DNA from 2 places in the Paenibacillus sp. FJAT-27812 genome. Region 1 is predicted to be linked to the other one. Evidence: riboswitches for the same ligand, from Rfam matches in the RefSeq annotation. Region 1 holds a riboswitch; the other holds the start of a gene.
What was found. A riboswitch is a leader RNA that binds a small molecule or an ion and turns the genes downstream of it on or off. The one in region 1 is predicted to bind ZMP and ZTP.

Region 1 (4,218 bases):
GCTGATGACAATCGGCTGCGCGAAGAGCTCGCACAGGCCGCATGTCAGCTGAAAGACGGCGGCGTAATTGCTTTTCCGACGGAGACGGTGTATGGACTTGGCGCGGATGCGCGAAACACAGCAGCCGTAGAGCGAATATTTACCGCAAAGGGGCGTCCTTCGGACAATCCCCTTATCGTTCATATCGCTCAGCGCGAGCAATTGAATGAGCTGGTGCTGCCATATCCGCAGCTGGCTGCGGATCTTATGGACCATTTTTGGCCGGGGCCGCTTACGATTGTGCTGCCTGTCCGTCCGGGCGTGCTTTCCCCGCTAGTGACGGCTGGCTTATCAACCGTGGGCATCCGGATGCCGGACCACCCTACGGCGCTTGCTCTGCTTGTGCAGGCGGGCTGCCCGGTTGCCGCGCCAAGCGCCAATCGATCCGGCAGGCCAAGCCCGACGCTTGCCGAGCATGTGCTGGAGGATCTAGATGGACGTATCGATGGTGTAGTTGACGACGGGCCGACGGGCGTTGGCTTGGAATCGACGGTGATAGAGCTGGTCGGCGACAAGGACATTCGGATATTGCGTCCAGGAGGCATAACGCTTGAAGCGCTGCAGCAGGCGGCGCCGGCTGCTGAAATCGACAGCGGCATAACAGAGGAGCCAGAGACGGCGCCTCGTTCCCCCGGCATGAAATATACGCATTATGCGCCGCAAGGGGAGCTGGAGCTTGTACAAGGCGATTCTGAAGCTGTCGTCGCGTACATTCAGGCGCAAGTGACAGCTGCGCGAGCGCGCGGCGAGATTACGGGCGTGCTCGCCTTTGAAGAACGTCTTGGCCGCTATGAGTCGGATACTGTGCTTTCATTGGGAAGCGAGTTAGAGCTTGATGCAGCAGCGCATCTGCTATACGCAGCCTTGCGTGAGTTTGACGGCGCAGGCGCGCAGCGCATATGGGCGGAGTGCTGCAGCATTCATGGCATTGGCGCAGCCTTGATGAACCGGCTGGCTAAGGCGGCGGGTAACCGAATTATTTTCGTATAGGCAGCTACAAGAAAAGCTTGGGTTTCACGTTATTTCCAGTCATTGAAAATTTAGCTTGGCACAGCAAATAGTATGTTTGTCCTCATGCCCGCATATGTTTGGTAAAGAATACAGGCGGACATGGGGGAGATTGACTGTGGTCGAAGCACATTTGCATGCCGGACAGCTGTTGACGCTGCTCATTATAGCGTTGGCGCTCGGTTTAGACGCGTTTTCACTTGGACTTGGCATTGGGCTGAAAGGTATTCGGCTGCTGGATATTTTAAAGCTCGGCATTGTGATTGCTCTGTTTCATGTTATAATGCCGCTTGCGGGCATATATACCGGGCAGTATGTAGGCGGCTTGCTTGGAGATGTGGCAACGACTGCAGCCGGTATTTTGCTAGTTCTGCTAGGCGGTCATATGGTTTATAGCTCGCTGCGCGGAGACGCGGTGCAGTCCTTTGACCATCGGTCCCTATGGGGCTTGCTGGTGCTTTCGCTAAGCGTCAGCATTGATTCCTTCTCCGTTGGCATCACGCTTGGCATGTTTGCAGCTAATTTGTGGACGACCATTCTGCTGATTGGTTTTTTTGGCGGGCTGATGTCGGTGCTGGGCTTAATGCTTGGGCGCAAAGTAAGCAACAATCTTGGTGAATATGGCGAAGCCATAGGCGGGGCCATTTTGCTCGTCTTTGGCATCTTGTTTATTTTTTGATGGACAGACACTTAGATTCGGGTAGAAAAGGAGTTGGCAGTGTGAAGCGTATTTTATTTGTTTGTACCGGCAATACATGCCGCTCGCCGATGGCGGAGGCTATGCTTCGCCGGATGGCTGCTCTGAGAAACATTACGGTTGCTGTACGTTCTGCGGGCATATCTACGATTGATGGGCTTCCGGTTTCGGCACATGCGGTAGAGACGCTTAGACAACGCGACATCGATCACAAAAGCACGTCGCTTGCGCTGACGAGCGAAGCGGTCGGCTGGGCGGATATAATTTTGACGATGACGGCAAACCATAAGCGCGGGCTTTTGCAATGGCATCCGGAGGCGATCGACAAAACCTATACGCTCAAAGAATACGCCAATCAGGACGCGCGCGTACTGGCTGATATCGAAGAGCTGGAGCGTCTATATTCAGAACTTCATATGAAGCAGGCGCTGGGGCAGCAGTTGACCTCCGCTGAGAGAAGCCGGCTGCTTGAGCTGGAGCGCCGTATACCAAGCTTCGACATCGTTGATCCATTCGGCGGCTCGTTGTCGGTTTACAGCACCAGCGCGAATGAAATTGAGGACGCGCTCGTGAAGCTGCTGGACAAGCTTTCGAAGAGGTAATTCCGCAATTGCCCAATGCGATATAGATTGATTTTTCACGAAGGTTCGGCTATTATAAAAGGACAATATACGGTTTCCGATGTAACTGGCGACGGAAGTGGGTAACCACGGTGGAGCATCGGAATATACGGCCGGTCGCCTGGGCAAAGAGCAGCATGCTATTCAGCATGTCTTGCTCTTTTTTCGTCTTTTTTTGCAAAAATAGGTATACTAGCACTGTGATGTATCATTTCGAAGGAGGTCTTTTGCGTTGAAAATTGCTATTGGTGCCGATCATGCAGGTTATCGTTTGAAGGATGAGGTCGTTCCTTTTCTTCAATCGCTCGGTCATGAAATTGAAGATGTTGGCTGCAGCTGCGACCAATCGGTTGATTATCCGGACTATGCATTGCCTGTATGCGACCTTGTTACGAGCGGCAAAGCAGAGCGCGGTATCTTGATTTGCGGGACAGGAATCGGCATGTCGATTGCTGCCAACAAAGTGCGGGGCATCCGCTGCGCGCTAGTAAATGATATGTTCTCGGCGAAAGCCACTCGCGAGCATAACGATACGAATGTATTGGCGCTTGGGGAGCGAGTTATCGGCCCTGGGATTGCGCTGGAGATTGTTCGGATCTGGCTTGAAACGCCGTTCTCAAACGGCGAGCGCCATGTTGGCCGGGTTAATAAAGTCAAGCAAATTGAAGAGCAATATATTAGCCAGTCCTAATTAGGGGGCCATCGCAATGAGTGAAAACATCCAATTACAGCCAGGAGTCATTGCAGAGCAAGTAGAGACGATTGTTCGAGAGCTGGTGTCCGCTGGCGGAATCGGTATGAGTCAGTTGCTTGTCATTGGTGTAAGTACAAGTGAAGTGCTTGGGCATCGCATCGGTACAGCAGGGACAACGGAGACGGCTGAGCAGATCTATGCAGGCGTGGAAGCTGTCCGCAGGGATATTGGTTTCATTCCGGCGTATCAATGCTGCGAGCATCTGAATCGCGCGCTCGTTATCGAGCAAGCTGCCGCTGAGCGTTATGGATTAGACATTGTAGGTGCGGTACCTGTGCCAAAAGCAGGCGGGTCGATGGCGGCATACGCCTATCGTCAGCTCGAGTCACCTTGTTTAGTAGAAGCTGTGCAAGCGCACGCGGGCGTCGATATCGGAGATACGTTCATCGGCATGCATTTGAAGAGAGTGGCCGTACCGGTTCGTCCGACGATTCGCCGCATTGGCGAGGCGCATGTGACGATGGCCGTTACAAGGCCGAAGCTTATAGGCGGTTCCCGTGCGGTATATGAGCTGGAGACGAATATAACGGCTGATCAAGCTGCTGGAACATGCGATTAGGTTACATTTTTGAGCCATAATGAGTTGATTTTTAACCATTTTAAAATACAGGCTATCTAACTTGAGGAGGAATACTGAAATGGAAAATTTACGCAAGCAAGATCCTGAGGTTCTAAAAGCGCTAGGCCTAGAGCTTGGCCGTCAACGCGACAATATCGAGCTTATCGCATCCGAGAACATCGTTAGCGAAGCGGTGCTCGAAGCAATGGGAAGCGTCCTGACTAACAAATATGCAGAAGGTTACCCGAGCAAGCGTTTCTACGGCGGCTGTGAGCATGTTGACATCGTTGAGGACATCGCTCGCAACCGTGCAAAAGAACTGTTTGGCGCTGAGCATGCGAACGTACAGCCACACTCCGGCGCACAAGCGAACATGGCTGTTTACCTAGCGGCTTTGCAGCCTGGCGACACGGTTCTTGGTATGAACCTGGCGCATGGCGGTCACTTGACGCACGGCAGCCCGGTTAACGCATCCGGCTTGCTTTACAATTTCGTTGCATACGGCGTGCAAGAGGATTCCTTCACAATCGATTACGAAGAA
Region 2 (4,218 bases), 1.7 Mb from region 1:
CGACGAGCGTAAGCCAAACGTTTAAGAAGAGCATCATCGAGAAGGAGCCTATGAGCATAATGACGCTCGATATGATCTGGATCAAGCTTTGGTTCAGCGTATTCGTCACATTGTCGATGTCGTTCGTCGTGCGGCTCATCAGCTCGCCGTGATTTTTGCCGGCGAAAAAAGGGATCGGCAGCTTTTGCAAATGAATGAACAGGTTGTTGCGCAAGCTCCAAACCGTCCGCTGCGATACATCCGCTAGGAAGAAGGCTTGCAGCCAGCCAACTAAGCTGCCAGCCGCATATACCCCAAGCATAAGCAGACAGATTTGAAGCAGTCCGTCGTATTTCTTCGCAATAATATAATCGTCCAGCGCTGTGCCAAGCAGATAAGGGCCTGCAAGCGTAAGACCCGCGGCGGCCACCGTAAGGATGATGACCGTGATGAGTCTTGCTCGCTGCTGAACTAAATAAGTGCCGAGTTTTTTTAATGTCGATAGCGTATGATTCATCCTTTATGCTCCTTGCTGGGATAAGGCAATCCGGTTGTAAAGCTTGCTTTGCTGCAGCAGCTCCTGATGCGAGCCTATCGCCGTTATTTGCCCATCCTCAAGTACGATAATGCGATCTGCCTGCTGAACGGAAGCAATCCGCTGTCCGATAATAAGGCAGGTGCTGCTCTTCATCAGCGTTTGCAGCGATTTTCGGATGAGCTGGTCGGTGTTAAGGTCAACGGCACTTGTGCAATCGTCGAGAATGACGATTTTTGGCTTTAGCAATAGCGTGCGGGCAATGGATAAACGCTGTTTTTGCCCGCCTGATAGATTGACGCCTCGCTGTCCGAGTACGGTATCATAACCATGCTCCAGCTTCATGATGAACGCATGCGCCTCCGCAGCCTTAGCGGCCGCCTCGATCTCTTGCTGGCTGGCACCCGGCTTGCCGTAGCTAATATTTTCCGCAATGGTGCCGCTGAATAAATGCGCCTGCTGGAGCACCATGCCAATCTGGCTGTGCAGCTCCTGCGGAGCAATCTCGCTGATCGGATGCGAATCGATGCGCAGCACTCCCTCGGTAGGCTCATAAAAGCGCGGAATGAGGCTGACCAGCGTCGATTTGCCCGCTCCGTTCACGCCAACGATGCCGATCGTCTCGCCAGGCTCTACGGCAAAATGGATGTCGCGGAGAACCGCATTCTCGCTATCGCCGTCATAGCTGAAGCTCACATGCTCGAAGGAGATTCGGCCTTCATGTATTTGCTTAGGCTGTTGATCGAATTGCTGCTTAGTATCTTGATTCTCTCGCGGAAGCTCCAAAACCTCGTTAATGCGGTCCGCCGAAGCTTTTGCACGGGATATCGCCATCAATTGATTGCCAAGCCCCAAGGTAGAGAACAACAGCTGTGTAATATAAGTTAAAAACGCCGCCAGGCTGCCGACCGACAAAGCGCCCTGCTCGGAGAGCATTCCCCCGTACCATAAGGCAGCTACGATGCTGAAATTAAGAATGATCGACATAAGCGGCGTATTGAGCGCAACGATTTTGGCTGCTTTTAGGCTGGCCTTCAACAAATTCGAATTCGCTTCATTAAATCTTTCTTCCTCGTAATCCGACCGAACGAAAGCTTTCACTACGCGAATGCCGGACAAATTCTCTTGCATGACAGTATTCACCTGATCGAGCCGCTGCTGCATGATTGAGAATAAAGGAACCGTGATCCGAGTCGTAATGATTAGAAATAAGGCGAGCAAAGGGATCATCGCCAGAAGGATGACCGATAACCGCGGGCTGATCATGAAAGCCATCGTCAGGCTCCCGATAATAATAAACGTATCGCGCGCGAACACGCGGAGGATCAACAGCACAAGCCCCTGAATTTGCGTAACGTCGCCCGTCAGCCTTGTTACAATGGAGCCAGAGCCGAATCGGTCGAGCGACTTCAGCGATAGCGACTGGATTTTTTGGAACAGCTCCTGCCTTAAATCGGCACCAAAGCTCTGCGAGGCAATCGTCGCAAACACCGTGCAGCCTACGCCTGCGAGCAAGCCTATAAGGGCAGCAATCAGCATTTTGGGCGCGGTAGCCGCGATTGCTCCCATATCTCCAGCCATAATGCCGTCATTCACGATGCTGGCCATAAAGCGCGGCTGCAGCAGATCCATGCACACCTCCAGCAGCATGAACAGCGGTGCGAGCACTGCGGACAGCCAATATTTTTTCAGAAAACTAGCTAGCTTAAACACGGGGACACCTCCATCTACCGGCATTTTGCAAAACTGCAAATAAAGAGGGCTGCTCTTCAAGCGCCCTCCTGATGAAGTAATTATAGCATCCATCAACTTCCCTTCGCACTCCAATAACTGGAAATAAATTGCGTATCGCATCCGGCTCGTTTTTTCGATATATTGCTGTTACAATAGACGTAACAACAAAAAGCTGTGCGTGACTGGCGGAGCATGGGGAACCATGAGGAAGCGCATAGCAGCATTAGCCGTACGCCTGGGCAAAGGTAAGGGGACATTCCCCTTGCCTTTTTATGTTTTTCGACAACCATTCGAAGGAGCTGGGTAAACGATGACGGATAAACTTATTTTGGACGGGGCACGTGTCGCTGATGCAATTAAGGAGCAGTTGAAAGCAAGAGTGGAGGCGCTTGGCGCAAAGGGCATCGTTCCTTGTTTAGCTGCTATATTGGTCGGGGATGATCCTGCCTCTGAAACCTATGTTCGGATGAAAGGCAATGCCTGCAAGCGGCTCGGCATCGAGTCACGTCGCGTTCACTTGGATAAGTCCATCTCGACAGAGGACTTGCTTGACGTTATTTCGCAGTTAAATCAGGACCCGCTTGTACACGGCATTTTATTGCAGCACCCGGCGCCCCATCAGATCGATGAGCGTGCAGCTTTTGAAGCGATAAGCATCGAGAAGGATGTCGACGGCGTAACCGCGCTTGGCTTCGCTCAAAACGCTTTTGGTTACGCCGACTATCCTTCCTGCACGCCTGCCGCCATTATGGCGATACTCGATTATTACCAACTACCGATCGGGGGCAAACACGCTGTCGTCGTTGGACGCAGCCCGATTCTCGGCAAGCCGGTATCCATGATGCTGCTCAACCGCAATGCGACCGTTACCACCTGCCATTCCAAAACAGAGAATCTAGCTGACATGCTGCGGCTCGCCGATATCGTCGTCGCCGCGGTCGGCAAACCTGCGTTTATTCAAGGGGAATGGATTCGTGAAGGCGCAGTCGTGCTTGACGCCGGCTACAACAAAGGTAACGTCGGGGATGTCGACTACGAAGCCTGCCTAGCTAAGGCCAGTGCCATCACCCCAGTACCCGCAGGCGTTGGCCCCGTTACAATCGCTATGCTGCTGAAGCATACGGTTGATGCGGCGGAAAAGTCGGTACGATAAGGAAATAGAAGAGCTCTGTTGCAGCGTGTGCGTGCAATAGAGCTCTTTTTTTTGTGTGAGAGGGGGTAGTGATTGTGCAGCTATTGGGGGAGTACGTTCCGCTGCGCTGCACTTTCTGCAGCGTAGCGATTGATAGTTAGAGGCGTGTCTAGGATAGTCGGAATGAAGTGTTCCTTCTATAATACACGCCATGCAGGCGCGCTCGACATCACATTTCTAGCAAGCTAGAATCTATCCTTACTCTACAAATCACGCTCAAGCAAATACCTTGCCGTAAATTGATCTGTTATCAGCACGTTGGAGTAACCGCCGCGCAGCGCGCCATATATGCCATTCACTTTCTTGGCTCCGCCTGCTACCAGTATCGACTGCTCCTTTCGCCGCAGCTCATCCAGACTGATTCCGATCGTACGCCGGTTCAGCACTTCCGAGCATATGGCGCCTGCCGTATCGATGTAGCGTGAACAGATATCCCCTGCTCCCCGCTCATGAATAATTTTCAGATCGGTTTGAGTAAAATAATTCGCTTTAATCAATACGGAATCGTCGGTTGGCGCCCCTACAGTTACAACTGCAATATTAGACAGCTTCCCAAGCTCCAAAATATTGCGGATATGCCGATCCGACTCTATCGTTTGCTTCACAATTTCGTGATCAACAAGCGCAGGCAGCGGAATGAAGTAAGGTATCGTATGGAATGCTTTGCCGAATAAATGAATGATTTCATAAGCGTATGTATTCGTCTCTGAATGACTGACCCCGCCGTTTAGCTGCACGACCTTCACATCTCGAACAGGCTTATCCTTAAGCTGTGTGG

Region 2: it holds a riboswitch for ZMP and ZTP, as region 1 does, so the genes downstream of both, ADU23_RS03340 (bifunctional 5,10-methylenetetrahydrofolate dehydrogenase/5,10-methenyltetrahydrofolate cyclohydrolase) here and rpiB (ribose 5-phosphate isomerase B) in region 1, are expected to answer to the same signal.

The regions. Positions count from the first base shown of each region.
Region 1 is NZ_LIGH01000001.1:2,488,467-2,492,684, forward strand. Features, by position in the region: gene ADU23_RS10725 (L-threonylcarbamoyladenylate synthase) at 1-1,029, shown strand, start outside; gene ADU23_RS10730 (manganese efflux pump MntP) at 1,166-1,726, shown strand; gene ADU23_RS10735 (low molecular weight protein arginine phosphatase) at 1,768-2,346, shown strand; ZMP/ZTP riboswitch at 2,418-2,498, shown strand; gene rpiB (ribose 5-phosphate isomerase B) at 2,597-3,055, shown strand; gene ADU23_RS10745 (TIGR01440 family protein) at 3,072-3,677, shown strand; gene glyA (serine hydroxymethyltransferase) at 3,757-4,218, shown strand, end outside.
Region 2 is NZ_LIGH01000001.1:773,746-777,963, forward strand. Features, by position in the region: gene ADU23_RS03330 (ABC transporter ATP-binding protein) at 1-496, opposite strand, end outside; gene ADU23_RS03335 (ABC transporter ATP-binding protein) at 500-2,227, opposite strand; ZMP/ZTP riboswitch at 2,417-2,496, shown strand; gene ADU23_RS03340 (bifunctional 5,10-methylenetetrahydrofolate dehydrogenase/5,10-methenyltetrahydrofolate cyclohydrolase) at 2,559-3,401, shown strand; gene ADU23_RS03345 (sugar-binding transcriptional regulator) at 3,644-4,218, opposite strand, start outside.